2 regions of the Psychrobacillus sp. 05T411 genome follow, and region 1 is predicted to be linked to the other one. Evidence: predicted binding sites of a transcription regulator. Region 1 holds the regulator's gene; the other holds the start of a gene.
The links. Region 1 encodes NrdR, which represses ribonucleotide reductase genes. Its sites were predicted from a motif close to AACACNATATATNGTGTT; they were not measured.
Positions count from the first base shown of each region.

Region 2: a site for NrdR is predicted at 11,770-11,787, ahead of AC1DFT_RS11065 (vitamin B12-dependent ribonucleotide reductase). Genes of this name have one in related genera too.

Region 1 covers NZ_JBFTLO010000007.1:816-8,652, reverse strand. The annotation lists gene AC1DFT_RS06915 (ABC transporter permease) at 1-1,612, opposite strand, end outside; gene AC1DFT_RS06910 (Fe(3+) ABC transporter substrate-binding protein) at 1,684-2,769, opposite strand; gene dnaI (primosomal protein DnaI) at 2,976-3,917, opposite strand; gene AC1DFT_RS06900 (replication initiation and membrane attachment family protein) at 3,927-5,282, opposite strand; gene nrdR (transcriptional regulator NrdR) at 5,310-5,774, opposite strand; gene speD (adenosylmethionine decarboxylase) at 6,150-6,533, opposite strand; gene AC1DFT_RS06885 (glyceraldehyde-3-phosphate dehydrogenase) at 6,741-7,763, opposite strand.
Region 2 covers NZ_JBFTLO010000011.1:36,448-62,262, reverse strand. The annotation lists gene nusB (transcription antitermination factor NusB) at 1-283, opposite strand, end outside; gene AC1DFT_RS11125 (Asp23/Gls24 family envelope stress response protein) at 404-796, opposite strand; gene accC (acetyl-CoA carboxylase biotin carboxylase subunit) at 811-2,160, opposite strand; gene accB (acetyl-CoA carboxylase biotin carboxyl carrier protein) at 2,193-2,690, opposite strand; gene AC1DFT_RS11110 (SpoIIIAH-like family protein) at 2,828-3,364, opposite strand; gene AC1DFT_RS11105 (hypothetical protein) at 3,366-3,605, opposite strand; gene AC1DFT_RS11100 (stage III sporulation protein AE) at 4,002-4,916, opposite strand; gene AC1DFT_RS11095 (hypothetical protein) at 4,932-5,315, opposite strand; gene AC1DFT_RS11090 (SpoIIIAC/SpoIIIAD family protein) at 5,319-5,528, opposite strand; gene efp (elongation factor P) at 5,789-6,346, opposite strand; gene AC1DFT_RS11080 (M24 family metallopeptidase) at 6,364-7,428, opposite strand; gene AC1DFT_RS11075 (hypothetical protein) at 7,500-7,922, opposite strand; gene AC1DFT_RS11070 (VOC family protein) at 8,459-8,947, opposite strand; gene AC1DFT_RS11065 (vitamin B12-dependent ribonucleotide reductase) at 9,143-11,707, opposite strand; gene AC1DFT_RS11060 (lipoate--protein ligase family protein) at 11,865-12,701, opposite strand; gene AC1DFT_RS11055 (rhodanese-like domain-containing protein) at 12,829-13,188, shown strand; gene AC1DFT_RS11050 (ATP-binding protein) at 13,288-14,556, shown strand; gene AC1DFT_RS11045 (hypothetical protein) at 14,709-15,257, shown strand; gene gcvPB (aminomethyl-transferring glycine dehydrogenase subunit GcvPB) at 15,294-16,754, opposite strand; gene gcvPA (aminomethyl-transferring glycine dehydrogenase subunit GcvPA) at 16,747-18,093, opposite strand; gene gcvT (glycine cleavage system aminomethyltransferase GcvT) at 18,118-19,251, opposite strand; glycine riboswitch at 19,380-19,475, opposite strand; gene AC1DFT_RS11025 (shikimate kinase) at 19,593-20,105, opposite strand; gene AC1DFT_RS11020 (hypothetical protein) at 20,120-20,326, opposite strand; gene comGF (competence type IV pilus minor pilin ComGF) at 20,304-20,759, opposite strand; gene AC1DFT_RS11010 (hypothetical protein) at 20,738-21,046, opposite strand; gene comGD (competence type IV pilus minor pilin ComGD) at 21,036-21,476, opposite strand; gene comGC (competence type IV pilus major pilin ComGC) at 21,481-21,798, opposite strand; gene comGB (competence type IV pilus assembly protein ComGB) at 21,813-22,877, opposite strand; gene comGA (competence type IV pilus ATPase ComGA) at 22,858-23,874, opposite strand; gene AC1DFT_RS10985 (helix-turn-helix transcriptional regulator) at 24,058-24,738, shown strand; gene AC1DFT_RS10980 (DUF2626 family protein) at 24,879-25,121, shown strand; gene AC1DFT_RS10975 (MBL fold metallo-hydrolase) at 25,184-25,815, opposite strand, start outside.

The DNA.
Region 1 (7,837 bases):
GTAAAAAATGAAATACAAAAATTGCAATTGCACTTATCGTAATAATAAATATAGAAGCTTGAGAAGCTTCCATGATTCTTTCATCACTTGCATATTGAAAAGCTTTTGTTGCAAGCGTATCAAAGTTAAAGGGGCGTAATATTAAAGTTAACGGAATTTCTTTCATAATATCAATAAACACAAGGATAAACCCGCTTATTATGGCACCTTTCATCATTGGAAGGTCTACTTTGACAAAAGTTCTCATTAAGCCAGCCCCAAGTATGCGAGATGCGTGACTAAAATCTTTACCAATTTTATCATAGCCAGATTCTATTGCGTTATAACCAATAGCAAAAAATCGGATGATATAAGCAGTAACTAACATGACAATGCTCACACTTAGTACAAGCTTTGAATCTATCCTCATAACTGCATAAAGAGGAGAGAGAAAGCGATCTAAGGCAACAAACGTAGTAACGACTGCAACGGCAATAACTGCTCCAGGAATTGAATAACCTAGCACGGTAATCTTAGGCAGTATTTTTACATACTTCCCTTTGACTATACGACTGAAGTTTCCGATAATGAGTGCACAAAATATGATAATTGCGGCACTAACCCCAGCTACAAAAACCGAGTTTTTAATATGCTGGAAAAATTGATCTGTAGGAATTTTTCCAAAAGTTAATATAAACCAACTCACTAATTGAGCGACTGGTATTAAAAATGCGAAACTAAAAATAATTAATACATAGGAAGTTGCAAATAAAGCTTTCAATCCTCCTAGCTTTATTAATGGTAATGGCTTTACTTTAGTTGAAGCAAAACTGAACTGCTTTTTACCTCTAAGTAGCTTTTCGAAAACTAAAATCAATATAACAAATCCCATCAATGAAGCGGCAAGTTTAAGGGAGGTTTCAATATCTCCAAATCCAAACCATGTTTGAAATATTGCCGTACTAAATGTTTGAATACCAAAATATTTTACAACACCGTAATCATTCAAAACTTCAAGTACTACTAAACTTGATCCTCCAATGATTGCAACTCTAGAGATTGGAATTACTATTTGAAAGAAAATTTGCCAAGGTCCTTTCCCAAGAATCTTAGCACTTTCGATCAATGAAGCAGATTGATTGGATAAAAAAATACGTGTAATGGTGTAAACATAAGGATACAAAAATAACGTATAAATAAATATTGCACCTGGAATGTTCATTATATCAAAATAAACTGGGTTAACTGTAATATCAAATTCATTGCGCAGCGTCTTTTGTATTACTCCAGTATAATTTACAATTCCGTGATATGTATATGCTCCAATAAATGGAGGTATGGCTAAAGGCAAAATTAATGCCCATTTAAAAAAGTTTCTTAATGGAAATTGATATTGCGCAATAAGCCAAGCAAGACTTAATCCTATTACAATACTAAAAATTGCTGTAAAAACTACTAATATTACAGATGTTTGTATGTAATCTTTTAAAACGAATTCTTTCATATGCTCCCAATTTTCATTAGAAGGAGTAATAATACCTTTCAAAATTGTTAAATTAGGTAAAAATAATAAAATAATTATGCACGTCGCTGAAACAGTCCAGCTATTTACATTTAGCATAAGCCTCTTCATGGAAGAAAACACCTCAGTTTATAATAGCAAGAAACCCCTTGCCGAATATATCAGCAAGGGAGTACTCTTTATTATTTCCAACCAACCTCATTGAAAATCATAATAGATTTAGCGTTATTGTCACCTAAAACAGAAAGCTGAATATCTTGTTCTTTAAAATCCCCCCAAGACTTCAGAAGATCTGAAGACTCAACATTAACGTTTACAGGATATTCAAAGTTTGCAGTTGCAAATGTTCCTTGTGCTTCTGGAGCTGACAAAAACTCTAGAAGCTTAATAGCATTATCTTTATTTTTGGAATGCTTTACAATTCCTGCTCCACTAATATTAACATGCGTTCCTGTAGTTTCTTGGTTTGGGAAGAAAACACTTAGTCCTTCCGCAACTTTTACTTCTTCCGGATCTTCTGAATTCAGCATTTGACCGTAATAGTAAGTATTCATTATAGCAACATCACCAATTCCAGCAGCAATCGCTTTTGCTTGGTCGCGATCTCCCCCTTCAGGGTTACGAGCTAAATTAGCAACAATTCCTTCTGCCCATTCTTTTGCTTTTTCTTCCCCATTAATGTCAATGAAAGAAGCAAGTAAAGATTGGTTGTATACGTTTTCCGACGAACGAATAAGCACACGGCCTTTCCATTTGTCTTCCGTTAATGCTTCATAAGTTGATAATTCTTCAGGTTTAACTTTGTCTTTATTATATATAATAACACGGGCACGTTTCGTTAAACCATACCACATTTGATCATTATCTTGAAATTTCTTTGGAATTTGTTTGTCTAATAGCTCACTTGAACCAGACTGTAGAACTCCCTCTTCTTTTGCGCGAAATAGACGTCCAACATCCGCTGTATACAGAAGATCTGCTTGTGTAGCATCTCCTTCACGTTTAATACGTTCTAATAACTCGTCCGCTTCGCCTTTAATTACATTTACTTTGATACCAGTTTCTTTTTCAAAGTTAGCGTATAACTCATCATCCACATCATAATGGCGACTAGTATATAAATTGACTTCTTTACTCTCTGTACTTTCTGTAACTGATTCCTCTTTTTTTGTAGTACTAGTTGTCTTTGCAGGTTCACTTGTCTCATTTCCACAAGCTGCAAGGATAAGCAATAAGCTCATCACCAATAAACTAATTATTTTTCTCATTCTTTTCTCTCCTTAATAATAATTGAAACTCAAGATGATAACGATTATCAATTTCATTTATAATTATAATTGATAATAATTTAAAAGCAATAGAAATTATTATCGATTATAAAATTTGAGTTAACAGTCAGAATAAAATAGAAAAAAGAACGAAGAAATATCCTCGTTCTCCAATAGTTCCTATCATTTTTGGTTTGAAAGAAATATTATGAATCTCTCCAATTCTTGCCTTGAAGTGAAATTGGAATCGTAAGTGTACGAATTCGTTCCATAATCCGTCCAGCTTTCACTACTTCTTTTTCTCCTCGTTGCGTAACCGATAGATGATGTTCTAACTCACTATAATTGAAATTGGACGTCATAAATGTAGGTAGCTGTTCCGACATTCGATAATGCAAAATAGTCCCCAAAATTTCATCTCTTGTCCAGCTTGACATAACTTCTGCCCCAATATCATCTAACATTAAGACAGGTGCATTTTTGACGAACTCTATCTTCTCGGAAAGTGAATGATCTTGAATGGATTGTTTCATCTCCCGCAAAAATTCAGGAACGTAGACAACGACAGAATGAATATGTCTACTCGCTAATTCATTGGCTAAAGCACCTAGTAAATAGGATTTCCCTACACCGAACTTACCGTGAATATAAAGTCCTTTTTTAGGTAATGAATTCGTTCGACCCCATTCCTCCAAAAAGTCAATAGCAGCCCGAACGGCAACTACTCTACTATTATCATTCACGTCTACGTTGCTAAGACGTGCTTCCATGACCTCTTTTGGCATATGTATGCTATCAATCATGGATGTCACTTTTCTTCGCTCATCCTCTATAACTCCTCGGCGACAACGAATATACTCTAAATCAATTAGGCCACGCTCTAAAACTAGTTTCGGCTCATAGCCTTTCATATAATTCTGGCATTGCTCTAAAGATTCACAAGAACCGCAATCATGCGACTGTGATTTATATTCATATAACTTACTTAATCCCCGATCTACGATACGTTTTGATATGTCGGATGCATTTTCTTCTAAAAATTTTTGTACACCTGGATCTTCCAACACTTCTTGTTTCATTTCATCTAGCCTAGTTGAAAATTCCGGTGTTTGTACCATTCTTTTTAACGTTTCATTTATACGCTCCATTTTTTCCACCTACCTCTTCAATGCATTCAAATCCGCCAACAGTTTTTGTCTTTCTTCATCTATATTTTGAATACCATTTGTTTCATTGCCAGATAGCTTTGTTTCTCCATCTTTTTTATAAAACCAATCCGGCACTTTTTCTTCGCGCACGGGTTTTTTCGAATAAGATTTCTGCTTAGACCCTTCACTTTTCCATTTTATATATTGTTCATGTTCGCTTCTTGCAAGATCCATCGCCTGTTTTGCTGTTTTCACGTCTTTTCGCATCCAATGGGAAGCAATTTTTTCTGCATAATTTTTCGTTAGTTTCATATCCGTTCGAAGTAGTACATATTGCAACAACACATTGACAACACCGATTGGCATTTTAAAATGGGTGACAAAATGATTAGCCAACTGTACATCTGCTAAAATAGGTTCTTTACCGTTCGCGATATCTTTTAATACAATTACTGGAGCAGTAGTTTCTAAATAATGGATAAGTTCTTCTTCTTTCGATATGGGCTGGCTCTTTTCAAGTTCCGGTTTAGTTAATTGTTCGATTTTCTCAATAGCGGGAGCGGTTTTCGAAACAGTTAATTTATAGTAATCAGCACATGCTTTTTTTAACCTTGCCTCAGACAGGTGAAGTTCATCATCTAATGCTAGTATAACTACTTTTTGCATTTCCACTGGATGCAGGTTGTATAAAAAAGCTAGTTTTGCAATTACTTCTTTTGCCTCTATCGTCATCGCCGATTTTGGTACAAGTTGTTCCGACAACCCTTCTTGTAATAATGCAAAATCAAATTGATCGAAGTAAAAAGGAAGAGAATCCATTCTTTGTTTAGATTGGAATTCATCTGCATATGAAATAGCATTCCCTGTTTTGGATGAGGGTTTAAAGACATCCATAAACGTTCGGGAAACATCTGTAAATCCATCACGCCAATTCGAAGGTTGGATAAATCTGCTGCGTAATTGTTTATATGCATTTTCCCCAATTTTCCCTAACAAAAACATCGATAATAATGGATCCTTTAAAAAAGACTCTGCATCAAGCGGGGCAGTTAACTCATAATAAAAGACCCGACCATCATTCTCTGACTTTTGCCAAGTACGAAGTAATCCAATTGCTTCTAATGCAATTCTCGCATGAAAAATTTTGCCGATGGAAACACCTAATACATTCATTAGTTGATAATGGGGTAATCCTTCGTTCTTTTTTGCTTCTCCATCTGCCCATAACGTTAAGTATAGGCTGATGCTTTCTGCACCAACTAGTGGTTGATAAAATAATGTTAATAATTGGCGATCATAATCTGAAAAAGAATATGGCAAGCGAATCATATACATGTCTGCTGGCTGAAGCTCCTTATATAACATGGACTGTTGCACCTACTCTCTTGCTACCTATAATGTTGGATTCTTTTTTATTATTTCTTTTAATTCTTCTATAAAAACAGTTATATCTTTAAATTGACGATAAACAGAAGCGAATCGAACGTAAGCGACTTCATCTACTTCAGCAAGCTTGTCCATTACTTTTTCGCCAACTTCCTCCGATTTCACTTCGGAATTTCCCGCTCTTCGCAATTCTTTTTCTATCGAAAACACGATATCTTCCAGTTGATCTAATGCGACTGGTCTTTTCTCACATGCACGTATCAGACCTCGAAGTACTTTCTCGCGACTAAATTCCTCACGTGAACCGTCTTTTTTCACAACGATTAAAGGAGTTTCTTCTACCTTCTCAAAGGTTGTAAACCGAAATCCACAATCTTCGCATTCTCTTCTTCTTCTAATCGCCTTATTATCATCGATCGGTCTAGAATCAACCACTTTCGTACCATTATATTGACAGGTTGGACATCTCATATTAGTTTCACCTAATTCCTTACATGAATTTGTATATCTATTATAACAATATTCTCTCATCAATTACGACTTGGCGTAATTGCGTCCAAATTTTGAATTGCGTTCGAGGTCTACAGGATGTAGGTCATGCTCCTGCGGTTACTCGTCGCAGAAAGACATTGCAGTCGTTGCGACAAAAGTTCTTTTGCGACGAGCTTTGCGCAGGAGCAGGAAGTCGCGAACTTAGACTGCCTTCCTCGACACMTTACAAAATTTGTGACATCCGCCGGAGGCTTTAACTTGCTTCACAAGGGAGCTTGGGCTCCCTTGTGAAGCAAGTTAAAGTCGAAAAAGCAGAGGAATCGCTTCCTCTGCTAAGTCATCTTGGCTAAGTTATTACGCTTGAACTGTCATGCGTGACTTAGGTACATTAACTGGACCCATACCACGAGGCATTTCAATCGTTTCGCGTATTCCAGCATTAAGAGCATCTGCAATATAGCTAGCTGCAATTGATGGATCTAAATCACCACATGTATACACATCAATGCTCGCATAACCATGCTCTGGAAAGCTGTGAATCGTTAAATGTGATTCGGAAATTATAACGACTCCACTTACACCTTGTGGTGCAAATTTGTGAAATGCAACTTCTCTGACTTCTGCACCAGATTTCAATGCAGCATCAACAAATGTTTGCTCGATAAATTGCATATCGTTAAGTTTGTCGAAATCGCATTCCCATAGTTCTGCAATAATGTGACGTCCCATTGTTTCCAATGTCCGTTTCCCCCTTTGATAAGTTTTAGTTTAGAAAATAACAATCAAAGTTGACTACCACGGGGGAAAGTTAGTCCAAAGAGGTCCTAACCCTTTAAGTAGTCCATGTACGTGAAGTACACGATTATCATTATATGACGTATCGATAAAATAAGCAACAAATAAAAAATTCTCTTTCTAAAAAAATTTAGAAAGAGAATTTTGTTCTTATAAACTTGAAACTACTTTAAGACCAGACGCTACTTTTTTCGTCAGATCAACTACACGTGCAGAATAACCCCACTCGTTATCATACCAAGCAAGTACCTTTACTTTACGATCACCAATAACCATAGTAGTTAATCCATCGACAGTTGAGGAAAGAGTAGATGTATTAAAATCAATAGAAACTAAGGGCTCAGTCGTAAACCCTAAAACTCCTTCCATAGCCCCCTCAGAAGCTTGGATAAATGCTGCATTTACTTCTTCAACCGTAACATCTCTTTGTAAATCTACGACTAAATCAACTAAAGATACATTCGGAGTAGGTACACGAAGTGCCATCCCGTGAATTTTGCCTTCCAATTCTGGCAACACTAATGTAAGCGCTTTTGCTGCACCTGTAGAAGTTGGAATAATAGATTGCCCACATGAACGAGCGCGTCTCAAATCCTTATGCGGATTATCTAAATTGTTTTGATCATTTGTATATGCGTGAACCGTCGTCATTAACCCATTTTCAATTCCAAATGTGTCATTTAATACTTTTGCAACTGGTGCTAAACAATTTGTTGTACAACTTGCATTAGATATTATATGGTGCTTTGCTAAATCTAATTTTTCCTCATTTACACCCATCACGATCGTTGCATCTTCGTTTTTAGCAGGAGCAGTGATGATTACTTTTTTCGCTCCAGCTGCTAAATGAGCACTTGCTTTATGTCCATCATTAAATTTCCCCGTTGACTCGATTACGATATCGACATTCAACTCTTTCCAAGGTAAATTCGCTGGATCACGATCATTCACGATTTGTACTCGTTTGCCATTTACAACAAGCGCATTTTCTTCTATCGTTACTTCTCCAGAAAAAGTACCATGTGTTGAGTCATATTTGATTAAATGTGCTAATGTTTCTAAAGGATACCTTGCATTAATTGCCACAACGTTTAATTCTTCCTGTACAATCGCTTGGCGAAATACCATTCGTCCAATACGTCCAAAACCATTTATTGCAATTGAAGCTGTCATGTGAAAATCCTCCTGTAACTGTGTGATACTTTATATTTTACAACTTGTAATTAGTATAACACATTATCTCAATC
Region 2 (25,815 bases), on a different contig from region 1:
CCACTTTTGCTGGCGTTTCTTCCGTAAATAATAATTCATATACAGCTATACGAAGAACTGTTCGTTCTATTTTAGGTAATCTAGGTAGTGACCAGTTCTCTAATTTGTCAATTAAAGAAGCGTCGATTTGTTCTTTATGTTGAAGTGTACCGGTTACTAATTGTGTTAGAAACGGGTCTTGTTTCTCCGTAACATGCCCAATGGCCTCTTCTATGGAAATTTCGTGATTGTCTAACTGAAATAGTGATTGCAATGCTAACTCTCTTGCTTGTCTTCGTTTCATGAATAAGTTCTCCTTTAAATGTAGCTATCTAAAGAACAATAATAGCATATTTCCCTCCGAAATGCGTAAGAGAAGAAAGAAAAAATGAAAAGAGCCACCTTAGAGGATGGCTCTAAACAATTATTCTGCTGTTTCAAATTGCACACCAGTAATATGAACATTCACTTCTTTTGGTGTAAGGCTTGTCATATTCTCGATTGCTTGGCGAATTTGAGACTGTACTTCTCTTGCAACAGTAGGAACAGAAGCGCCGTATTTAACTAAACAATAGACGTCAATAAACAATCCGTCGCTTGTGATTTCTGTTTTAATCCCTTTTCCATGGACTTTTTTACCTAACCGTTCCACTACACCCGCAGCAAAATTACCACGTGTTCCAGCGATACCTTCTACTTCATTTGTTGCAATACCCGCAATTACCGTAATTACTTCAGGAGCAATTTCAATTGTGCCTAAGTTGTCTTTTCCTTCAGGAGTCATTTGAACAAATTTTTGTTCGGTATTTTCTGTCATTTGGTACACTCCTTTTATGAATTCATCACATCGTATTTCTCTAAAAACTTCGTATCAAAATCTCCAGATACAAATACTTCATGATCCATGAGTTTTTCATGAAAAGCAATTGTTGTTTCTACACCTTCTATAGCAAATTCGGAAAGAGCACGTTTCATTTTCGCTATTGCTTCTTCTCGTGTTTCCCCATAAGTGATTAGTTTTGCCACCATGGAATCGTAAAATGGTGGGATGTTATAACCTGGGTAAACCGCCGAGTCAACACGCACCCCTAGACCACCAGGCGGCAAGTAAAATTCTACTAGTCCTGGAGAAGGCATAAAGTTTTTCGAAGGATTTTCTGCATTGATACGGCATTCAATTGCCCATCCATTCAGTTTTATATCTTCTTGTTTGAACGGTAATTTTTCACCTGACGCCACGTGTAGCATTTGTTTGATCAAATCTATGCCTGTAATCATTTCCGTTACCGGATGTTCTACTTGGATACGAGTATTCATTTCCATGAAGTAGAATTTTTGATGGATATGATCAAATATAAATTCTACGGTACCCGCACTTTCATAACCAACTGCTAGCGCTGCTTTTACAGCAGCTTCTCCCATTTCTGCGCGAAGTGCTTCTGATAATGCAGGAGATGGTGCTTCTTCAACCAGTTTTTGCATACGTCGTTGAATAGAACAATCACGTTCACCAAGATGAACTGCGTTGCCATGGCCGTCCGCAAGTACTTGAATTTCTACATGGCGAAATACTTCGATGTATTTTTCTAAGTAAACGCCCGGGTTACCAAATGCTGCGGCCGCTTCTTTTTGCGTAATTTTAATACCATTAATAAGATCTGCCTCATCTTTAGCAACTCGAATTCCTTTACCGCCACCGCCAGCAGTTGCTTTAATAATAACGGGGAACCCGATTTCTCTTGCTACATTTAGAGCATCTTCTTCAGTTTCCACAATTCCTTTTGAACCTGGAACTGTTGGAACACCAGCTTTTTGCATGGTCTCTTTTGCAACATCTTTAATCCCCATACTTCTGATTGCCTGGGATGTCGGTCCGATAAATTTAATATCGCATTCTTCACATAGCTCAGCGAATTCTGCATTCTCTGCTAAAAATCCGTAACCAGGGTGAATTCCTTCACAACCAGTAAGCTTCGCGACGCTTATAATATTAGAAAAGTTTAAATACGAATCTTTAGATAATCTTGGTCCGATGCAATAAGCTTCATCTGCAATTTGGACATGTAGGGCTTCCCGATCTGCCTCGGAATATACCGCTACCGTTTCAATCCCTAACTCTTTACACGCACGTATGATACGAACGGCGATTTCACCACGATTGGCGATTAATACTTTTTTCATTCTTACTACCCCTTTCCTCGTCTCTTGTTTTCTTAATTTCCTTTTACGAGGAACAATGGTTGACCGTATTCAACTAATTGTCCGTCTTTCACAAGAATCTCTACGATTTCACCATCTACTTCTGCTTCAATTTCGTTGAATAGTTTCATCGCCTCTACGATACAAACGATTGAATCAGCATTTATTTTACTGCCAACTTCTACATATGCTTCCGCATCCGGAGAAGAAGATTGATAGAAAGTACCTACCATTGGTGAAGTAACTTTATGTAGTGAGCTGTCTACTGTTACCGGCTTCGCTTCTGCTACAACCACTTCTTCTTTTACTTCACTTACAAGCTCTGGCTTTACTTCAACCATTTTTGGTTGTTCTACTACTGAAGAGCTTTCGAAAGTTTGTCCACCTGTCGTTACAATTCCTTTTTCATTCTTTTTCAATTTAATTTTCGTGCCATCTGATTCATATAAAAATTCGTCTAATGAAGATTGATCAATTAATTTAATAATTTCTCTAATTTCTTGGATTTTCATGTGACTTGTCTCCCTTTTATATACATTATTAATACTTACTCTTCCCATTTTAGACGTTTTTACGATAATTTGAAATAGCTAGGTAGGAAATCTTCACGAAAGAATGAAAAAAAGCGCCCGCTAAAGGCACTTTTTTCTTATAATCCGTTAAATTTTACTTCTACATTATAGGCTTGTGGCCATTCTCTTTTGACTGCATAAACTATATCCGAAGCTTTTTTAGTAGATTGTTCGTTTGCCACAACATCTATTAATACGTCATTGTCTTCTTCGATGCGAACAAGCGCATCGTCATATCCTAGTGATTTGATGATCAGTTCCAACATCGCTTCTGTGGAATCTATTTTCACTAGTTCTTCAATCTTGTTAAACGCTTCATCTTTTTGTTCTGCAGTAAACTCATTGGAACCGACCTTTGTTGTTAAAGTCTCACGAAGTTGACTACGTTTTTCTAGTACTTCCATTCTCATCTCTTCGAATTCATTACTGTGAGAAGCAAATGCTTCTTCATTCGTAGAGGATGTTTCGACTAATTCCACATCCTCTAATGTGTCATTGGAAAATAGGGCGATTCCATCAAAAGGGGATGGGCGATCCGATAAGTAGAAAACCGTCACTACCGCTACTAAACTGATTAAAGTTAAAAACCAAACTGATCTCTTTTTTATATTCATATTATTTATCCTCCATTTCCATTTCTTGTATCACGATTCGATGTGGAGCTATTTGCAAAACAGATGAAAGGGTCTTGATCAAATTATTTTGTACGCGTTTATCCCTCGCTCCTTCCGCTACTACTAGTATTCCAATCAGTTCTTCTTTGTTCTCCTTACCGTCACTTGTCCATTGGAAAAATGATACATCGCTTCCCGTGGACTTTTCAGTGCCCTCTTTGTAATGAAAATACACTTCCACTCGGCCAACCCCACTGATTTTTTCCAATATGTAGCCTAAATCTTCTGTTGTTTTGGGAGCTAGATTTGTATCGGTAGCATTACTTCCATCATTTGAAAGAAACATTTCTGAAAAAAGTAGACTGATGATGAGAACAGCAATACTTATGACAACAAAACGAAAAGTGGGTTTTTGTTTGAATGATATAATGCTTCACCCTTCTTTTCATGATGGATACAATACTTTATGCAAGACAAACTATTTATATGAAGAGAAAGGACAAGATCCAAAAGATTATCGCAATTTTCACGAGAAAGTCTATCTTCTCACTACCTGAACCTTCTAGTAATATCGAAAGAAGTTCCCCAACAACTACAATTAGTAAGAGACCAAATAAAAAATTGGTAACGATTGTATTTATCCTTTCACAGTTATAAGTAATTTTGCAAAAAGCATCGTTAATATTATGGTAAAAAAGAAAGCAAAAGCGATTAGTACCGATATAATAGACAGCACGAATAATGTCCTTCCAATATCATCTAGCAAACCACTAATATTACCATCTATAAAAGGATCGAGTACGGCTCCTAACAATCTGTATAAAAAAGCGATTAAAATCGTTTGAATCGTTGGTATAGACACTAAGATTAATACCGAAAACAGCACTGCATTGCCGGTAACAACCGAAGCCGAAGAGGAGTAACTTTTCATCGTACTTATACTTTCCGTTAATAGTGATCCAACAAATGGAATATTATTAGCGATTAATCGTTTGGCTGATTCGCTAACCGCGCCACTGACCGACCATGTAAAAACCCCGTTTACCGTCATAAAAAAACTATACAAAACTAAAATAATAGAGGTAGTCCCAACTAAGGTCATGCGGATTAGATCCGACATTTTCGAAAACGAAGTAGCTGGATGTATTCGCGTAATGACGTCAAAAATGAAAGCCGCCATAATCGAAGGTATTAACACTTTTTCAGCTAAGATCGTTGTAAACGAAGCAAATAGCATAACCATTGGATTCCACAAAGTGATTAGTAACGCACCACCAGATACAGCAATTCCAGCTGTTAATAATGGATACATTCCTAAAAAAAGTGTAACTAGTTGATTCGAAAGCGCATGTATCATATCTAATGTTCGAATGGCAGGCTCTAAACAGTAAAAACAAATAATCATGATAAACAAAAATTTGAAAAGCCTTTTACTATTTGGAATCAACCATTCTAAACAAACAAATACCAGTCCAAACAGTAAAATATAGGTAAATGTTTGGATGACCTCTTTGACTGGCTGCAATAATGTCTGTAATATTTCATCCATCATTCATTGTTCATTCCTTCAAGAGAGTAATCCGAGTACGGAAAAAAACTTTTCGTAAAATTGCTTCATATGTTGCAGCCAAACGAGCAGAATAATCGCCTTAGTCGTAAAAGTAAACATAGTAGCTAGGCTTGTATATTCATAGTCCGAGAGAAGTTCTTCTACAATTTGAGAAATAAAAAGTAATAACACAGAAAACAGGAGTAGTTTAAATACAGGTAGTAGGGCGACTGGAACGATGGAGAAATAGTTCGTTACAAACGGGATAATAAGGGACATAACTAAATACATTAAAAAAAGGAAGATATAAATCGTATAGATAATCGAATGTAAACGTGGATACGTTTCTTTTATTAATTGCAACAAGCAAAACGCGAGAATAATCGTGACATATACAACCATTGGTTAACTCGTCATAAGAAGCCATTCTAAAAATGTGGAAATCTCATAAAAAAATAATCTTAATAAACGTAACAATTCGATTGTCATATATATATATCCAACAAAAAACAAGAAAAAAGCAAACTCTTTTTTACCAGTAGATTCAAAGAACAAGTGAAGAATCGCAATCAATAATCCTATACCCGCAACTCGAAGTACATCGTGAAGTTCCACAATGCCTCCCCCTTCCATACGAATAACATATGAACGGAGGTTGGAGAATATGAAAAATATTCATAATTGAAAATTACTAACGGGGACTCCGTTTTCCAACTAAATGCATTGAAATTCCAACTAAAGCTCTAAATTTTCCAACTAGACATTATGCAACACTGAAAAGTCCTGAATCGTCGGTTTGAAATATGCGGAAATAACAAAATAGCGAGCCTTTTCTCGACAAAATCGAGGAAAGACTCGCTATTTTTAGATTTAATTTATGCTCTTGAAACGTATGATCCTTCATCAGTGTTGATAATTAATTTATCTCCAACGTTGATGAATAGAGGAACTGTTACGACTAAACCAGTTTCTAATTTTGCCGTTTTAGATCCACCACCAGAAGTATCCCCTTTAATACCAGGTTCTGTTTCCGTTACTTCTAATTCAACTGATTTTGGTAATTCTACTCCAAGTGTTTCACCTGCGTACTGAATTACATGAATTTCCATGTTTTCACGCAAGAATTTTAATTCGTACTCGATTTGATTTTCATTTAGCTCTAATTGCTCGTAAGAATCTGTATCCATGAATACATGTTGATCCCCACTTGCGTATAAATATTGCATTTTTTTGTTATCAATTTGTGCTTTTTCTACTTTTTCCCCTGCACGGAATGTTTTTTCATTCACTGATCCGTTACGTAGGTTACGAAGTTTTGAACGTACGAACGCTGCACCTTTTCCTGGTTTTACATGTTGGAAATCCAATACACGGTAAAGTACCCCGTCTACTAAAATTGTTAATCCTGTTTTAAAATCATTTACTGAAATCATGTATTTTCCTCCAAATATTAAGATAGTATTAATAGTTCTTTTGTCGAGTGCGTGAGCTTCTCTAAACCATTTTCTGTTACAAGTGCATCATCTTCAATTCGCACACCGCCGATATTTGGTAAGTAAATACCCGGTTCAATCGTAATGACCATACCTGGCTCTAACACAATATCCGAACGGAATGATAATCCAGGACCTTCATGCACCTCTAGACCAATTCCATGACCTAATGAATGCCCAAATGCTTCCCCGTAGCCTTTAGAAGCGATATAGTCACGAGCGATTGCATCTGCTTCTTTACCTGTCATACCCGGTTTTACTTTTTCTAAAGCAAGTAATTGTGAATCGAGCACAACTTGGTAAATCTCTTTGAGTTTCTCACTTGGCTCCCCAACTGCAACTGTTCGAGTCGTATCCGAAATATAACCATTGTATACGGCTCCAAAATCTAATGTCACAAAATCGCCAACTTCAATCACTTTATCAGACGCAACGCCGTGTGGTAATGCAGAACGAACTCCTGAAGCAACGATTGTATCAAATGAAGAAGAGGTTGCACCACGCTTACGCATGAAAAATTCCAACTCATTGGATACTTCAAGCTCTGTCATTCCCGGTTTTATGTATGTAACAATATGCTCATAAGCCTCATCCGCAATACGACAAGCTGCCTTTATTATACTAATCTCTTCGACGGTCTTTATCAAGCGAATTTTTTCCACTAATCCAGCTTCTGGCACCAAATCTGCTTTGACAGCTTGCTTGTACATTTCAAAACTGCTGTATGTCAAATCCTCTTTTTCAAATCCTAATGTTTGAATGCCCATTTGAGCGACTTGTGTTGCAACTTCTTCGATTAATGTTTTCTCATGTTTAACAATGCGGAAATCTTTAATCTGGCTTGCTGCTTGTTCCGTGTACCGGAAATCCGTAATAAAAACAGCGTCGTTTTTGGAAACAATGGCAACGCCTGCCGTTCCAGTAAATCCTGTCATATAGCGTCTATTGTATTCATTTGTAATTAATAAAGCATCGATCCCTTTTTCTTCTAACACAGTGCGTAATTTCGCAAGTTTCATTATTACCCCTCATCTCATATTCTAAATAAGTACTGCCTATTATTTTATCATACGAAATAAGGATGGTAAATTTTCTATTTGCTTAATGGTTTATCTTGCGCATGGAAAATAGCGGACTCCATTAAAAATCGCGTCGCCAATATGATAATGCAAATAAAAGGTATAGACATTCTTTTAATCGTTTTTTCAATAGAACTAGCATCCAAAATAATCCATTCTAAAGCAAATGCGATTAATAGCCCTAAAGCAATACTCGTAATAGCTACCGGAATCTTCATGAATAACAAGCTAATATAGTATAAAAGAATGCTCGCAGCCCATACGATGATGAATAATATTCCCCATTTAATAAATGCATTGCTATCCTTTAAAGCTTGAAAATTATCCGAAAACCCTACTGGATCCCATTTGATAAAATGGAAAAAATCTAATATTTTAAACATGATTACTGTAATCAATGTCACCGCAAAACTAGTACTAATCGCTAAACCTTTCATGCGAAATCCCCTTATCCTTTTTAGTTTAGTGTAGGCTTTGAAAGGAATATTTAAACAAACAATAAAAAAAGTGCTCGTGGCTTGTTCTCTGGAACTTTAAAAGATTATTTGTGCAATATAGGGATACTGCGTCGTAGTGTGCTGACTAGTGACCGCTTTGATTTTCGCTGCAGTCGAACGCTTTCCGTGGGGTGAGTGATGAGCAGCCATTCCCGCCGCCCTGAAGCGGAAATCCTAGCGGTAACTTTATTGAATGTCTACGACACAGTATCCCTAATCAGTGACATATACCTTCTATCGCCAAGATAGGGGTATCTGCATACTATAATCTTTTATTTCCTAAAGCAAAAAAACAAACTGACAAGTTACTTTCATCAGTTTGTGCTTTTGTAGGTTTTAAATAAAGTTTGAGAAAAGTAAGAGACCATCCCCTTATTTAGTAGCCAAAGAAAAGCAACCATTTTGAAAAAAGATTGATCAAAGTGGTTGCTTTTCTTATCAATGAATTTGCTGTTGTGATAAAAAGATGGGATATTTTATTTGATTTTCTCAGCCAGCTCCAAAATAATTCCTTCTGGCCCACGAACGAAGCATAATTTATAAGCGTTTTCGTAGTTTTGTATCTCACCAATAAGTGCTGCGCCTTTCTTTGTCAATTTGGTAACAAGAGCTTCAATATCTTCAACAGCAAAGGCAATATGCTGGATCCCCAGATTATTTGCTAAGGGATGCTGGATGCCATTTTCATCTGATGGCGAGTGAAATTTTACTAGTTCTATATTTGCGTCACCTTCTGGCGTTCGCAACATTACTAGTTCTATATTTGCATCACTGTCTGGCGTTCGCAGCATTGCAACTTCCTCTTTAACGTCTTGAAACCCTATAATTCCCTTCATCCGCTCAGCCCACTCGCCTTCCACTTTTCCTTCCCCTAGCATTTCAAGACCAAATTCAAGAAAAAACGCTTTCGCAGCAGGAAGATCATTGACGATTATACCCACATGATCGATTCTATGGATTTTCATATTTCGAACCTCCTTTTTCCTAATTTTATCACATATGTCTCTTCAAAATTTCTTCTCTATTTTTGATGCTCTTTTTCTTTTAAAAACAAAAAACACCCCTTTAGATAATCATATCTAAAGGGGAAAAAAGATGCATCTTTATTTATAAACGGTAGGATTTTATTTCAAAGCCACATGCTTTTACCTATTTGTCTATTATAAACCGCATTTTAGCTGTGCATTACAGTTCGTACATGTGTTACAGCCGCCCATTTCTTCTACAGTTCCTTTTCGGCAAACTGGGCAAGTGTTCCCTACTTCCGAACCAATCGTTACATTCGTCGAGCGTAAATCCTGGATTGTGTCGATTAACACGATTGGACGTTTTTCAATTACTTTTTCTTCTTGTTCATGGTCATCTAATGTGTTTTCTTCAGCTTTTAACGTTAATACTTGGGCATCGCGACTTCCATCCACGTATACAGTACCGCCTTTTGCTCCACCATTGTATAAACGCTCGTAAACACCTTCTACTTGTTCCACTGTATAACCACGTGGAGCATTCACTGTTTTGGAAATGGAACTATCAATCCAGCGTTGAATAATACATTGTACATCTGCATGTGCTTCTGGTGGTAATTCCATTGCCGTTACAAACCAGTTCGGCAGATTTTCTTCTTCTGCTGTTTCATTTTTCGTTAAATATTCTTTTACAATATCTGCTTTTACTTCGATAAATTTCCCTAGACGTCCACTTCTGTAATAGGTAAACGAGTAATAAGGTTCTAAACCAGTGGAAACACCAACCATTGTTCCAGTAGAACCAGTAGGAGCAACTGTCAATAAATGCGAATTACGAATGCCTGATTCTAAAATTGTATTTCTAATTTCCTCTGGCATTGTTTGCATAAACCCTGTTTCGGTAAAAGCTTTGCGAAGTCGATTTGTTTCTTCTACTGTTTCGCCTGTTAAGAACGGGAAACTTCCTCTTTCTTTTGCAAGTTCTGCAGAAGTTTCATAAGCTGCGATAGCAATGGTTTTAAATATCTCATCTACTAAAATATTGCCCTCTTCAGAACCGTATTCTTTTTCACAATAAATAAGTAAATCGGCTAATCCCATTACTCCAAGTCCAACACGTCTCTCCCCAAGTGCTTGTACTTTGTTTTCTTCTAAGAAATATGGAGTTGCATCAATGACATTATCTTGCATACGTACACCAACGCGTACTGTTTCTTTTAATGCTTCATAGTTAACTGTTTTTGTTTCTTTATTTGCAAATTGTGCCAAGTTAACAGCTGCTAGGTTACAAACAGAATATGGAGCTAGTGGTTGCTCACCACATGGGTTAGTTGCAACAACTTTTTGTCCATATGCTTTTGCATTTGTTTTGTCATTTGCATTATCAATGAAGAAAACACCTGGCTCTGCTGAATATGTCGCACAAATATTAATCAGATTCCAAAGTTCTTTCGCTTTTACTGTGCGGTAAGTTCTTACAGCATAACCCATTTTCTCCCACTCACGAACATCGCCAACCGTGTGCCAATTTTCGTTGTAGAATGCCATTTCCTCTTCTGTGTAGGATTCAGTCGCAGGGAAACGAAGGTCAAAATCTTCATCCTTTTCTACTGCTTTCATGAAATCATCCGTTAATGTTACTGAAATGTTGGCACCTGTTAAAAATTCAGGATTATGAACAGTGTAGGTTCCACCGTCACGAAGTTTTGTTTCTGCATCACGAATGATTTCGTTGCTGAATCCTCCAAGTCCTGGTATTGCTTTATAGTTGATAATTCCTTGATACATTGCTTCTTCTTGAAATGTTAAAGGTTTAAATTTAAGCTTGTCCTTCGCTAATTGTTTAATCGTTTCATCGTTTGTATTTTCGATTAGGAATCGTAAAATACGTGGATTTTGCATTTTAGAAATGATGAATTCCGCAATATCCGGATGCCAATCTGCCAGCATTATCATTTGTGCTCCACGACGTGATCCACCTTGTTCGACAAGATGAGTCAATTTTGCAATATCATCTAACCAAGAAACGGAACCGGAAGATTTTCCGTTTACACCGCGTGCTAGCGTGTTACGCGGACGAAGTGTGGAACCATTTGTACCAACTCCACCACCGCGGCTCATAATTTCCATTACTTGTTTACGATGATCACTAATTCCTTCACGAGAATCAGCTACAAAGGGCATTACGTAACAGTTAAAGTACGTTACATCGGTTCCTGTACCTGCTCCGTATAATACTCGTCCAGCAGGGATGAATTTTAGTGAAACTAATTGCTGATAGAACTTTTCGAACCATTCCGCTCTTTTGTCTTCTGTTTTCTCAACAGAAGCAAGTCCAGTAGCATTTCGCTTAGCAATTTGTTCATAGAATACTTCTAAAGGCTTTTCAATGACGCTAAGGGGACGAGTCACAACGCCTGATGCAACTTGGTTGCTATCATCAATCGCACTGCGGTAATCTTCTTCGATCAATACATCTGCTGTTTTTGCATCCTGATTGATCGACACGATATGCCCTAATCCTCGCGCCGGAAATTTCGGATCATCTTTCACCGTTAATACGACAAAATCTCCTGTTTTCAGCGTTTTTTTCTCTGTGTCTTTAAAAGAATAACGGTCGATCATAACTAATCTAGATACACCTTTATGTGTCAATGTCATGTTGTTTGTAATTGGGTGTACTTGAGGAAATTGTTCAATGTCTTTGTTTAACTGTTCAATGTTAATGGTTGCATTTTTATTCTGAGATGCTAATACCATCATATTGCCTCCCTTTTATTCAAAAATAAAACACACCATATAGTGTATCGTCGTTTATAAACGATACTATATGTTGTGTTATTTTGCAAATGAATAGATTCCCTTCAAACCTAATCAGCTCAGTAGTCAATGGACTAAATGACTAAAAAAAAATAAATTATTTTCTAAAGTTCCATTCATCGTTAGCATATCGCTTTGCTTCCAGCTCTTGTACATATATTTCTTGTTCTTCTGTTAACTTATATTCAACTAGTTCAATTTGCAATGCATCTTCAAAACCTTTTTTAAATGCTACTTTGCATTCGTCGATTGTTACGGAATGTTGACTTATCTTGTTGATAGCAACTGCTTTTTTCGACAAACCAGCTTTGACGCGTTCCTTTAATGCTTGGGAAGAAAATTTGAATGTCTGAATTAATTTATCTTCATCCATATCCAATAATATAGCTCCGTGTTGCAAAATGACACCTTTTTGCCTAGTTTGTGCACTACCAGCCACTTTTCTACCTTCCACTACTAGTTCATACCAGCTTGGAGCATCAAAACAAACAGCAGATTTGGGCTTTTTTAAATCCTGTTTTTTTTCATCCGTGTCAGGGATAGAAAAATATGCATCTAGGCCTAAATTTTGGAAACCTATTAACAAACCTTCACTGATCACTCGATAAGCTTCTGTGACAGTAGCTGGCATATTAGGATAACTCTCCGTCACAATCACGCTATATGTAAGTTCATGTTCATGGAGTACGCCTCTTCCACCGGTAGGTCTTCGAACAAATCCTAATCCTAATTGTTTTATAGCGTCCATGTCAATTTCTTTTTCAACCGATTGAAAATAGCCAATCGACAAAGTAGCAGGATTCCATTCGTAAAATCGAACAACCGGCGGGATGAGGCCCTCACTATGCCAATCTAATAAGGCTTCATCAAGTGCCATATTATAAGATGGGCTACAAGGTCCCGAGTTAATAAAATACCATTTTGTCTTTTCCACGCAAATTTCCCCCTTCACAACGATATTCATTTTATCAAATAGATTGAATTGTATCTAGTGATTCTTTTATAATAGATATGGAAACATAGAAAGGGGAAAGACCGTGTCTAATACTTTATACTTTTTAATCGCAGTAATTGTCGTGTTAGTAGTTTATGCTATCGTCCAAGCACTTCGATTAAAAAAAGCAGTTACAAATCTTACGCAAGAACAATTCATCGCCGGCTACCGTAAAGCCCAATTAATCGATGTGAGAGAACCTAAAGAGTTCGATGCTGGACATATACTAGGAGCAAGAAATATTCCTTCGTCACAACTTCGACAACGCTTCAAAGAAATTCGTCCAGATAAACCTGTTTATCTATATTGTCAAAGCAGTGCGAGAAGTTCGCGTGCAGCAATGTTTTTAAAGAAAAAAGGATATACAGAGTTAAACCAGCTACAAGGCGGCTTTAAGACTTGGTCAGGTAAGATCAAATCGAAATAATTTTCTAAAAAAGCTGTAGTTATTTAAGTCACGATATACATAAAGGTTCTTCTATATCCAGGAGAACCTTTTTTCTATCATATTATTCGGAGGTATTAGATGCAAAAACCTGTTTTATTTTCACACAATGAAGATTTCCGAGAAACCCATCCCAATTACGAAGATTTTGCTATTCATTCCAAACGAATTATTCATCTATTGAAAGAACGTAAATACGCTAATTGGCAAACGATCGACATCGGAGAATCCATTTTACAATTAGACGGTAACTTATTAGAAATGATGGAAAACAATCTTATAACGTATGAAGTATTAGCATCCATATTTGAAACAAGAGCCCAAAGCAAGATTACAAGCAAATCACAATTATCGGTAGAAAGTAAGCTCGAGATTGTAGAAACGTTTGAAAATAATCTCATCTTTTTCCCCGAATATGATGTCGCGATGACATTCTCTTTTAACTACTCTGGAGGTAATACTTGGCCAGAATATTATTTCTTTTCAACTTCCGCTGAAACAGCACTTTTTTTCTTGCAAGAAATCAATGAAAAAATGCGTCAGTTGCTCATGCAATCTGTTACCTATTTGGTCGATACAGAGCATGGGGTACAACGCAGAAAATACGGGGAACAAGCTGTCGTGGGACGTGAGGATGTATTATTATCCGAAAACATTAAACAAGACATTTTCCGCTCAATCGATGAATTCTTTAAAGAAGATGGCCACTTTTTCAAAGACTATGGTCTACCATACAAACGCGGTATATTGTTATACGGGTCACCAGGAAACGGTAAAACGACTTTAGTAAAATCCATCACCGGTTCTACTAAGGCACCAGTTGTCTATTGGCAAATTACCGAATTCACAGGTAGTCATTCCGTCCAAGAAGTATTTGGCATTGTTACTCGGCTAGCTCCAGCAATATTAGTAATTGAAGATATCGATTCGATGCCAGAATACACGCGTTCCGTCTTTTTAAACACCTTAGACGGCGCGCAATCTAGAGAAGGGTTATTTATCATCGGCACGACAAACTACCCGCAAAAAATTGATCCTGCGCTTATTAACCGGGCAGGAAGGTTTGACCGAGCATACGAAATCCCTTCCCCGTCCGAAAAAGTACGAGAAAATTATTTGCGCAAACTCGATATTAAGCATATTTTCACAGACGACCAATTTGCGGACATGGCCAAACGCTCTAAAGGATTATCCATGTCCCAGTTAAACGAGCTTTATATGTCGGTTGCACTCAATTGGCACTACGACGGTGAACTCGCATACGAAAAGCGGATTGAAGAATTGCTTAAACAAAACAAACGATCAATGAAAAATGAATGGGAAAAAGACGAATCTTCTATTGGGTTTTAGCCATTTCATATACAAGTCTAAGAAGGATCCTCCGTTTGGATCCTTTTTTATTTAGGGCAAAAATAATATTTTCTGAAACTTCTTACTTCTATTTCCGTATAACGATTAACATGATGTTTGATCATGAATTATTTTAATGAGGGGGGTTCATTTTGGCATTAAGAGATCGTAAAGATTTGTTTTGGATTTTTGCACTTATTCTATTAATATTTGCTCCATTTGTTTGCATACTCACCCCGATAATTACGTCGATTACATTTTATAGCGGCCCTGGATCGATCGTTTTTATCCCACTTAGCACGAGTTTTTGGATGCTTGCCTTCGCATTTGTTTTTGCGATCGCACTCCTTTGTGCGTCCTATTTTTTAAAATCCAATATGTTAAAGGTCATAACGGTTGTTGTGGCAGCAATTGGATTTATTATCATTTTTACGGTTGGTGTTCAAAATTATGTATATCTACGTGAAGACAAAATAGAGTTTAACCCACTTTTCGGAAATAAAGTAGAACATGAATGGGGAGACCTTGCGAAGGTAGTCCATGTATTAGAGGAACCAGAAGAGAAACAAGACGAAATATATATTTTTGAATTTACAGATGGGTATGTATTTGAATTTCCTGTATCCGGTGTTGTTAATGGATCCGTGCAAAGTGCAATTTACCAAAAAGCAAGGCAATACGAAATACCATTTGAAGACTAATAAAAGTGCGGTCCGTTTGCGGACCGCACTTTCTTTTTATGCTTTTGTATAACGTAGCACTGGCTTACGAGCAGCTTTTGTTTCGTCTAAACGATTGATAACCGTTGTATGCGGTGCATTTTGAACGATATCTGGGTTTTCTTCCACTTCTTTAGCAATTTGGATTAATGCATCACAAAACGCGTCTAATGTTTCTTTTGACTCTGTTTCTGTCGGCTCAATCATCATACCTTCTTCTACATTTAGCGGGAAGTAGATTGTCGGTGGATGATAGCCAAAGTCAAGCAGACGTTTTGCCATATCTAATGTACGAACGCCCAATTTCTTTTGACGACGACCACTTAATACGAATTCATGCTTACAATGACGGTTGTATGGAAGATCGAAATGCTCTTCTAAACGTCTCATCATATAGTTTGCATTTAACACTGCATATTCCGTAACAGCTTTTAGACCATCTGGCCCCATGGAACGGATATATGTGTATGCACGCACGTTAATGCCAAAGTTTCCGTAGAATGGTTTTACACGACCAATCGTTTGAGGACGATTATAATCGAATGTATATTTGTCATCCTCTTTAACAAGTACCGGACTTGGTAAGAAAGGAATTAGGTCTGCTTTTACTCCTACTGGTCCCGAACCTGGTCCCCCACCGCCGTGAGGACCTGTAAATGTTTTGTGCAAGTTTAAGTGAACACAGTCAAAGCCCATATCTCCTGGACGTGCTTTCGACATAACTGCATTTAAGTTTGCTCCGTCATAGTACAATTTACCGCCTACACCATGAATGATTTCAGCCATCTCTAAAATACTTTCTTCGAATAAACCTAATGTATTTGGGTTCGTTAGCATTAGCGCAGCTGTATCTAGACCAGCAACGCGACGTAAGTCTTCTAAATCTACTAAACCATTTTCATCCGATTTTACTGTAATAGTTTCAAAGCCTGTCACAGTTGCAGAAGCCGGGTTCGTTCCATGAGCTGAATCGGGAACGATTACTTTCGTTCGCTCCAAGTCACCATTTGCTTCATGGAATGCGCGAATCATCATTAGAGCTGTCCACTCACCGTGTGCACCAGCAGCTGGTTGAAGTGTCACTTCGTCCATTCCAGTGATTTCGATTAAATGCTCTTGTAGATCATACATTAACTCCATTGCACCTTGTACAGAAGATTCATCTTGTAATGGATGAATATTTGCAAATCCAGGGAAACGTGCAACCGATTCATTAACTTTTGGATTGTATTTCATCGTACAAGATCCAAGTGGGTAGAATCCTGTATCTACACCGTGGTTACGGTTTGATAAAGCTGTGTAATGACGCATAATATCTAACTCAGACACTTCTGGTAATTCCGCCTCTTCATCTCGAAGCATACCTTGTGGTAAAAGTGATGCTACATCTACTTCCGGCACATCTAGTTCTGGTAAGTTATACCCTACACGGCCTTCTTTTGTGATTTCAAAAATTAGTGGTTGATTGTCCTTATGCATGAAGAGCCCCCATTTCTTGCACGAGTGCATCTATTTCTTCTTTTGTACGTTGCTCAGTTACAGCGATTAATACGTGATTTTTAAGATCAGAGTTCACTCGACCTAGGTCAAATCCACCGATAATTCCTTTTTCAAGCAGTACTTTATTTGCATCTGCAACAGAACCGTTTACTTTTACGACGATTTCGTTGAAGTGTGCACCTTGGAAAGGTACTTCAAATCCAGCTTTTTCAAAAGCTTGTTTTGTATAATGTGTTTTCGTTATGTTTTGGATTGCCATTTCTTTTACGCCTTTTTTACCAAGTGCCGTCATTGCAACTGAAGCTGCCAGTGCATTTAGTGCTTGGTTTGAACAGATGTTAGAAGTAGCTTTGTCGCGACGGATATGTTGCTCGCGAGCTTGTAAAGTTAATACAAATCCACGACGACCATCTTCATCTGTTGTTTCTCCAACTAAACGACCAGGAACTTTACGCATCAATTTAGAAGAGACTGCAAAGAAACCACAGTGTGGACCACCAAATGCTTCTGCAATTCCAAAGACTTGCGCATCTCCAACAGTAATATCTGCTCCAAATTTACCAGGAGGTGTTAATGCACCTAAAGCAAGTGGGTTTGCAGAGACAACGAATAATGCTTTTTGTGCATGTGTTAGTTGTTCCACTTTTGCTAAATCTTCAATTTGACCGAAGAAGTTTGGATACTGAACTAATACAGCTGCCGTTTCTTCGTCTACTAATTCTTCCAGTTTCGCTAAGTCTGTTACGCCATCTTTTGTTGGAACCGTTACAACTTGAACATTTTGTCCTTTTGCATACATTTTAACCACATCGATATATTCAGGATGAACAGCTTCCGAAACGACTAACTTATTACGACGAGTGTGACCTGCAGCTAAGTTACCTGCTTCAGCAAGGGCAGTACCACCGTCATACATAGAAGAGTTTGCAATATCCATGCCAGTTAGTTCACAAATCATTGTTTGGAATTCAAAAATAGCTTGCAATTCCCCTTGTGAAATTTCAGGTTGATACGGAGTATATGCTGTATAAAATTCAGAACGAGAGATAACATGATCAACTATAATTGGCTTAAAGTGATCATAAACGCCAGCACCTAAAAAAGTAGCGTATTTTTTGCTATCTGCATTTTTGTCTGCAAGATTTGCTAATTCTTTTAATAAAGCTGATTCTGCTTTCGCAGCTTTAATATTATACTCGCCTTTAAAACGTACTTTCTCCGGAATGTCTGCAAACAATTCATCAATAGAAGAAATGCCGATTACATCTAACATTTCTTTTTGATCTTGCTCAGTCATTGGTAAATAACGATGCTTCATCAATAGACAACCTCTTTCTTCGTATTATTTTTCTCTTTTATAAAATGGAGTAGCAACTGTAACTGCTTTTAAACGTTTATTTCTTATTTCCACTTCTAGCTCTTTACCTATTTCAGCGAATGTTGCGTCAATTAACACTAAACCAATATTTTTCTTCAGCGTTGGAGATTGAGTTCCTGTAGTAACAATACCGACCTGTGTTTCACCAGCATACACTGGGTATCCAGTACGTGGAATTCCTTTATCAATCATTTCAATACCAATACTTTTTCTTGGTACACCATTTTCTTTTTGATCAGCTAACACAGCTTTACCATTGAAATCTTGTTCTTTTTTCAGTTTTACAACAAAGCCTAAACCAGCTTCTAGCGGAGAAATTTCTTTGGAAAGTTCTTGACCGTATAAGGGTAAGCAAGCTTCAAAACGTAATGTGTCACGAGCCCCTAGCCCACAAGGTAGAAGTCCATCTTCCTTACCCACTTTTAAAATATCGCTCCATAAATCTCTTACATCATTACCAGCTGCATAGATTTCAAATCCATCTTCTCCTGTATAACCAGTACGGGAAACAAGAACTGATTTTCCAGCTACTTCGACATTATTCTCGAAACGGAAAAATCCGATTTCGTCTAGCGGTTTAGAAGTAAGCTTTTGTAATATTTCTTGCGCAAGTGGTCCTTGTAATGCAAGTAAACCGTATTCATCCGATTTATTTACTAGTTCTACATCTTCCGTCTTAAATTGTTTCATCCAGTCAAAATCTTTTTCAATATTGCCTGCGTTTACTACTAATAAATAATGGTTCTCTTCAACTTTATAGACTAATAAATCATCTACTATGCCACCATCTTCGTAACACATTGCTGTATATTGCGCTTGCCCATTTACTAATTTGGAAACATCGTTTGTCATGATTTTTTGTAAAAACGCCTCACTTGAAGAGCCTGTAACAATAATTTCTCCCATATGAGAGACATCAAACAATCCTGCTTTCGTTCTTACTGCTTCGTGTTCTTCTTTAATACTAGAAAATTGTACAGGTAATTCCCAGCCACCAAAATCAATTGTTTTTCCACCGTATGTAGCATAATCATCGAATAGAGGTGTACGCTTTAACTGTTCTGACAAAAAAATCTCCTCCTTAAGTTTTTCACACATAAAAAAGGACAGAAAAACCCCTTTATATTAACAAGGGTTCTCTGTCCTGGCACCTGAAAGTTTACCGAAAACGGCTTGCCTCTTTGGTGGCTTTGCGTGATACTAAACGAAAGCACTCTCCAGAGTTGCGTCCTATACGAGTTCTTTTGCCTGAGAGATTCATAATAATCATTACTTGCTCCTTCGGCGACGCTACTTGCTGCGTTCTCTCCCCGTATACTCATCCGCGATATCTGTTTAAATGGCTTGCTTTGTCTATATCCTAACATTGAACATGAAAAGACGCAATAGTTTTTATAAAATTACTTAAAAAGCGAACATTATTTTAAAATTAATATTTTTCATTCGCCTTTCAGGCGATTCACTTGATATCCAGCATACTCTGTCACTTGCCGTAATGGTCGATTTTCCGTGTGGATTGTAATATGGGTCGCTTTTTTATAGGCTCTTCTTCTTTTATTGTACAGTTGCTCCAACTCATCTCTTGTACTATTTTGCACGATAGGTCGATTTTTGTCGTTTTTAATACGCATCCAAATATCATTAAACGTTGCGTCTAAATACAACACTAATCCTGTATTTCGCATAATTCGAACATTTTCTTCATTCATCGCAACCCCACCACCCGTAGAAATAATACATGACTCCTTACGGAAATTTTGCAGGAAATCTGTTTCTAATTGCCTGAAATATGCTTCCCCTTCCTGTTCAAATATTTCAGGTATGGCCCTTTTTTGCTTATTTACGATTTCTTTATCCATGTCGTAATAAGGCATTTTTAATAAATAGCTTAGTCTTCTTCCGACTGCACTTTTTCCACTTCCCATAAATCCCACCAAATATACTTTGTACATGATTCACCAACTCGCTACATATCTAGATTATTTTCTCGCTCTTTAAAATTATCTATTTTAATGATAGTAGCATTAATATTGCTCATTTCCAACGAATCATACGTTCTATATTTGGATTGGTATGCAGCAGTTGTTGCAAAAAGCGACAAACAAACGATGACTAACAGTAACATGGCGGCTGGTAACAACACGCCTTTTTCATTCCGAACGAAATGTAACATAAAAAGTATGCTCCCTTTTCAACCCATTCAAAAAAGTGACAAAAAAGTGTAAAGATTGACCTTCGACTGTTACAGATATTGATTTTACATGAAGCAGCATCTGTTCATGACCTAATCGTTTTTTTTGCTTTCTTATTAAGTTTGTATAAAATTCAATATCATACTCTTCCCCATTTTTATTGAACCGAATTCCTGGCTGGTCTTTCTGAATGATAAGTGAATCAATATCATTTATATAGGCTTCTACGTTTTGGACAAACAGCGCCCAATCCATATCAGTTGGGTTGGTAATCATTTCTTCCACTTTAGCTGTCCAACCGACCGTAAATGCAAATACTTGAGAAAAAACCATTAAAACAGCTAGCTGAATGATTCCATCCACTAACGTATATCCTTTCTCGTTGCGAATGCTTAGTTTGAAACGGTTACGCAATTCGTTTTCTCCTCTCGCATCCCTTCATAATGTACGCAAATTTGTGAAAGATCTATTTCATACGCGTAAGCAACCTGTTCAATTTGCATGATTCCATTCCAACTATTTTCAGTTATATACTTTTTGGCAGCTTCATGCATTACAATAGAGGCATGATATTTTCGCTTTTTTTCTTCTAATTGTATATGCATATTACTTAACAATGGTAGTAAAGTTGTCGCAAGGACCATTGTAATACTGAGTCCCAGTATCGTTTCTGGCCATGAAAACCCATTACTATTCCTCATAATTTACCCTGCCTCCACCGATGTATATCGTAACTGTTTTTTCTCCTTTACTCGTTTCGAAGAAAAAAGTGCCAAATTGGCTCACTGTTCCGTTTGGATGGAAAGACACTCCAAGTAATGTACTCCCCGAATTAAGGCGTATATTCTTCGGTAATTTGTGTTCGAATAGACGGGTATCTCTCCATTTCCCTACATACTTACTGCCATTTTCTTCAAAACTAAGATTTGTTAATTTATTTTCAGCAATTCCAATTGATTGCAGTTTTTGTATGTCTAAATGAAATTGCCGGAAAAAACGCTTTTCTTCTGCTTCCACTAGTTTAGAAGTCGACACAAACACAATGGAGGAAGTTATTACCATGACAATAGATAAGATGAGAACCGTTTCGATTAAAGTAAAGCCCTTTTCATTTCGTAGAAGTTCACGCATCTTACTATTCCGGGCTTTCTGTCACTAACACACTTCCATCCCCAGCGATTTCTATCTTATCACCGTTTGGACAAGCATCCGTTCCACTAATAAATTCACCTGTTTTTAACTCCTCCATTGTCGGAATATCATTATTCTCAATTTTGTATGCTTGTACCTGCCCTTCTACCATTTTGATAAAAGCATCGCAGCCTTTTTTATCAATGTTAGCAGAATGTTTCGTTACATTTGGGATAGAAATAAGTATCAAAACGGAAATAATTAATAAAACAATCATCATTTCTACTAAAGTGAATCCTCGTTCATTCTTCCATATTTTCATTCTAATAATCTCCTTCACACAATATTTATCATTTCGTAAATTGGTAATAATATCGCTAAATACGCACCAATAATGAAAATAGCTAAGATTAAAAACAATGTTGGTTGAATAATACTTAAATAACGAGTAAGCTTCGTTTCAATTCGGTCCGATAAAAAATCACTATATAAGGTTAATTCCCTTCCAAGATACCCACTGTTTTCTCCGTGCACGACAAAAAGATGAAAATCTTCCGTGAAATAATCTAACAGTAAAACAGACTTAGAAAAAGATTCTCCGTGCACAATTTTATTTTTCATTTGTTCTGCAACAAACTGAAGCGTTTTATGTTCTTGTTGATTGATCAATGCTTCGAACGACTGTTGTAGAGGCATCCCGCTTTCAATTAGCCCTCCCATTTCCCTTGAAAAGACTCTTGTTAGTAGTAGTTTATACCAGCTATTCACAATTGGGATTTTACGGTAAAACGCGAGTTGTATTTCCACTGTCTTCTTATTTAAGATAAACAGAAAAACACTTATAATTATTGCCAACAAAACCAGTACTATTAAAAAAGCATTGGGTAATTGCAATAATACACTTGTCCAAACAATAGAGCTTTCAGATTCCCCAGACTCTTTTGCACCTAGTAAAGATTCCATATTCGGAAGAAAATACAGCCTAAAAACGGTAAACAGGATAAAAATAACGACAAACAAAAACAGCGGATACATTAATAGATTATTTAATCGTTTTTTTGCTCGCTCATAAACAGCGACATTGACACCCAGTGTCGAAACAGTTTCCTGTAATTGACCATGAATCATCGCTAAATTTATCGGAAGTAGTAATCGACTAGGAAAACCTAATAATTTAAATACTTCGGTCACATTCAGACCGCTTTTTTGAATTTCGGTTACTTGAGAAATCGCTTTATCCGTGTTTTTTACATGGAAAGGCAATAACATAGTAACAGCTTCATGAAATGTATAGCCTTCCTTCAACAGATCACTTAATCTACTTAAAAATGGGGACTGCATATTAGCAGGGATTGTTTCATCTTTTCTGGTGAAATATGTTTTAATTTCTTTGAATAACACCTTCTCTTACCCCTCTCTCGATTTGATAGGAAAGAGTAATGGCGTGCGGGATATGAAAATCCTTACCAGTAAAAAGAGAACTTAGTGCTTCTTCTAAAAATTCATCTGAGATAATTTCAAATATAGCGGAGAACTCCGGTTGTTTCATATTCGCAACGGTTACAAGTCTTTGGCTGACGATGCCGATAATCGTTTGTTTTAATTCTTCTGCAGATACTCCTAAATCCATTAATCGATAAAACGCACCTACGCCATCTTTTGCGTGGATCGTAGAGACGACCAGATGACCTGTTAAAGTAGCCTGGATGGCAGCTTTAGCAGTGTCCTCGTCACGAATCTCACCAATCATTATTACATCTGGAGAATGCCTTAATATGGCTTTCAGTCCTGTCGAATAAGTTACACCAGACCGTTCATTTACTTGAATTTGCAGTAAATGTGATTGACTATTCTCAACGGGGTCTTCCAGTGAAATAACATGTCGATTTAAGTTTTCAGAACAATATTTAGTAAGCGAGTACATAGTTGTCGATTTTCCAGAGCCAGTTGGACCAACAAAAAGAATAAGCCCTTGTCGATTGTTGGCAAGCTCCACTATTTTTTCGGAGGCATCTCGAAATAAGGACAAAGAGTGAATTATTTTTGCATTATCATGTTGTTGCAAACGAATGACGAGACTTTCTTTACCGTAAACTGATGGTAATGTTGAAACACGAAATGAGAATTTTTGATTATTGAATGTTTGTTGAAATGAACCACTTTGTGGCTTCCGTTTTTCGCTGATATCAAGAGAGGATAAAAATTTGAAGAATGATATAATACGTTCACCCAAATGAAGGGGAAGCTTCCCTGCTTCAAACATTTGAGCTTGTTTTTTGAAATAATAAAAATAATTTTCTTCGTTTGGGATCATATGCAAATCATTTGCGCCAAACCGATGTGCTTTTCTTAATAAAAGCGCACATTTTTGTTCAATTGTATTTTCTATTTGTTGCATGCATCGTTCCTTTCTCCAGATACAAGCTGTGACCGCAAACAGCCTGTACAAATTTAGTATACTTCCAAACTTAAAATAAATAAAGAGATTTCTCTAAATTTTCGAATTATTAATTTACAGTTTTATTTGTCATTTGATTATTCTTCATTATAATTAAAGAAAAGATGGAAAGGAGAAAATAGTATGCCAGATACTTTAAAGATTACAAATACACTAGCTGACGAGACTAGGTACTCAATATATCAATATATTGTGAAAAAACAGAAACAAGTCAATGTGCAAGAAATTGCAGAACAATTTGGCATACATCCGAACGTCGCAAGATTACATTTGACGAAATTAAATGACTCCAAATTAGTTTGCTCTGAATTAGAAAATAACAAAAAAGGTGGACGCCCTGCTAGAGTATATTTTCCTGCAGAAGAACCAATCTATTTAAGCTTTCCAAAACAAGAAAATCATTTATTGTTACAATGGTTATTAGAATTAGTAGATTCAATGGGAGAAGTAGCCCTTACTAAAGCAAAAAACATTAGCTACCAACACGGATTAGCAATTATTAATCAAACTACTTCTTCTACACATACTTTTGAAAATAAAATGGAATTATTAACAGAAACAGCAAATGCGATTGGGTATATACCTCAAATTGCAGAAAACGATGGCAAAAAGGTTATTACTTTTTCCATTTATAATTGCCCATATAAAAATCAGTTACATAAATACCCTGCCCTTGTTTGTTCCCTACATGAATCTTTTTTAAAGGGACAATTTGATGCACTTTTCCCAGCTAACAAATTTCTTCAGACTGAAAGTATGCAAAATCATTGTAACAATTGCGTATATCAAATAGAAGTTCTATAATGAGGCTATAGATGAATCATAATTGTGACAATCCAATGTATATTCTAAATCGAAATGCAATAATCAGTTTACAGTTGTCGACATTATCATCTATAATGATTAAGAGAATATTTGTGTCGTTGCAAAAGGAGGGACTACAAATGGGCAATATGTATAAAGTGATGGCTTTCTGGACAGGGATTTTCGCAGTCTTCTTTTATTTAGGTGGTATGTCAGAAGCTTCTTTACTATTTTTAGCAAATACGGGATTATTCCTTCTTTTAGGGTTTTTAAACCTTTCGGAACGTATGTATATGTACATCTTCGGAGCTTACTTAATGTTCTTCTTCGCAGGTTTTACATACTACACTACTTTTATGCACGTACCAGGCGCAGGACATTAATCGTCCATACAAAAAAGCAGCTCAAGTTGAGCTGCTTTTTTGTATTTGGCTGAATGATGAAGTTAAAACCCATTTAAAAATGGATTGGATTCCATTTCATCTTCAATAGTTGTTGCTGGTCCATGACCTGGATAAATGATCGTAGACTCCGGTAATGTTAATAACTTCGTATGAATGGATTTCATCAATTCAGCTTGATTGCCGCTTGGTAGGTCCGTCCGCCCAATACTATTTTGAAACAAAGTATCCCCGACTATCGCAAATTCTGCTTCTGCAAAATAATAAGTTATACTTCCCGGCGAATGACCAGGGGTGTGCAATAATTGCATGGTAAAGCTACCGATTTCTAGATTTGATTCATTCTCTACAATTACATCTGCTTCATTACAAACAATAGATGGAATTTCTGCATATTTTGCAGAACCATTTTTAGAAGGATCAAGCAACCATTTCTTTTCCGCAGTATGAATGTATACAGGTATCTGAAAAGCCTTTCGTACATCTTCCACTGCTCCAATATGATCGAAATGAGCATGTGTTAGAAGTATTGCAAGTGGTTTCAAATTTAACTTGCGAAGTTCGCTTATTATTTTTTCCCCTTCTCCACCTGGATCAAAGATTAAACAATCTTTTTCTGCGTTTGAAATAATATAACAGTTGGTTTGAATAAATCCTAGTGGATACGTACGTATGT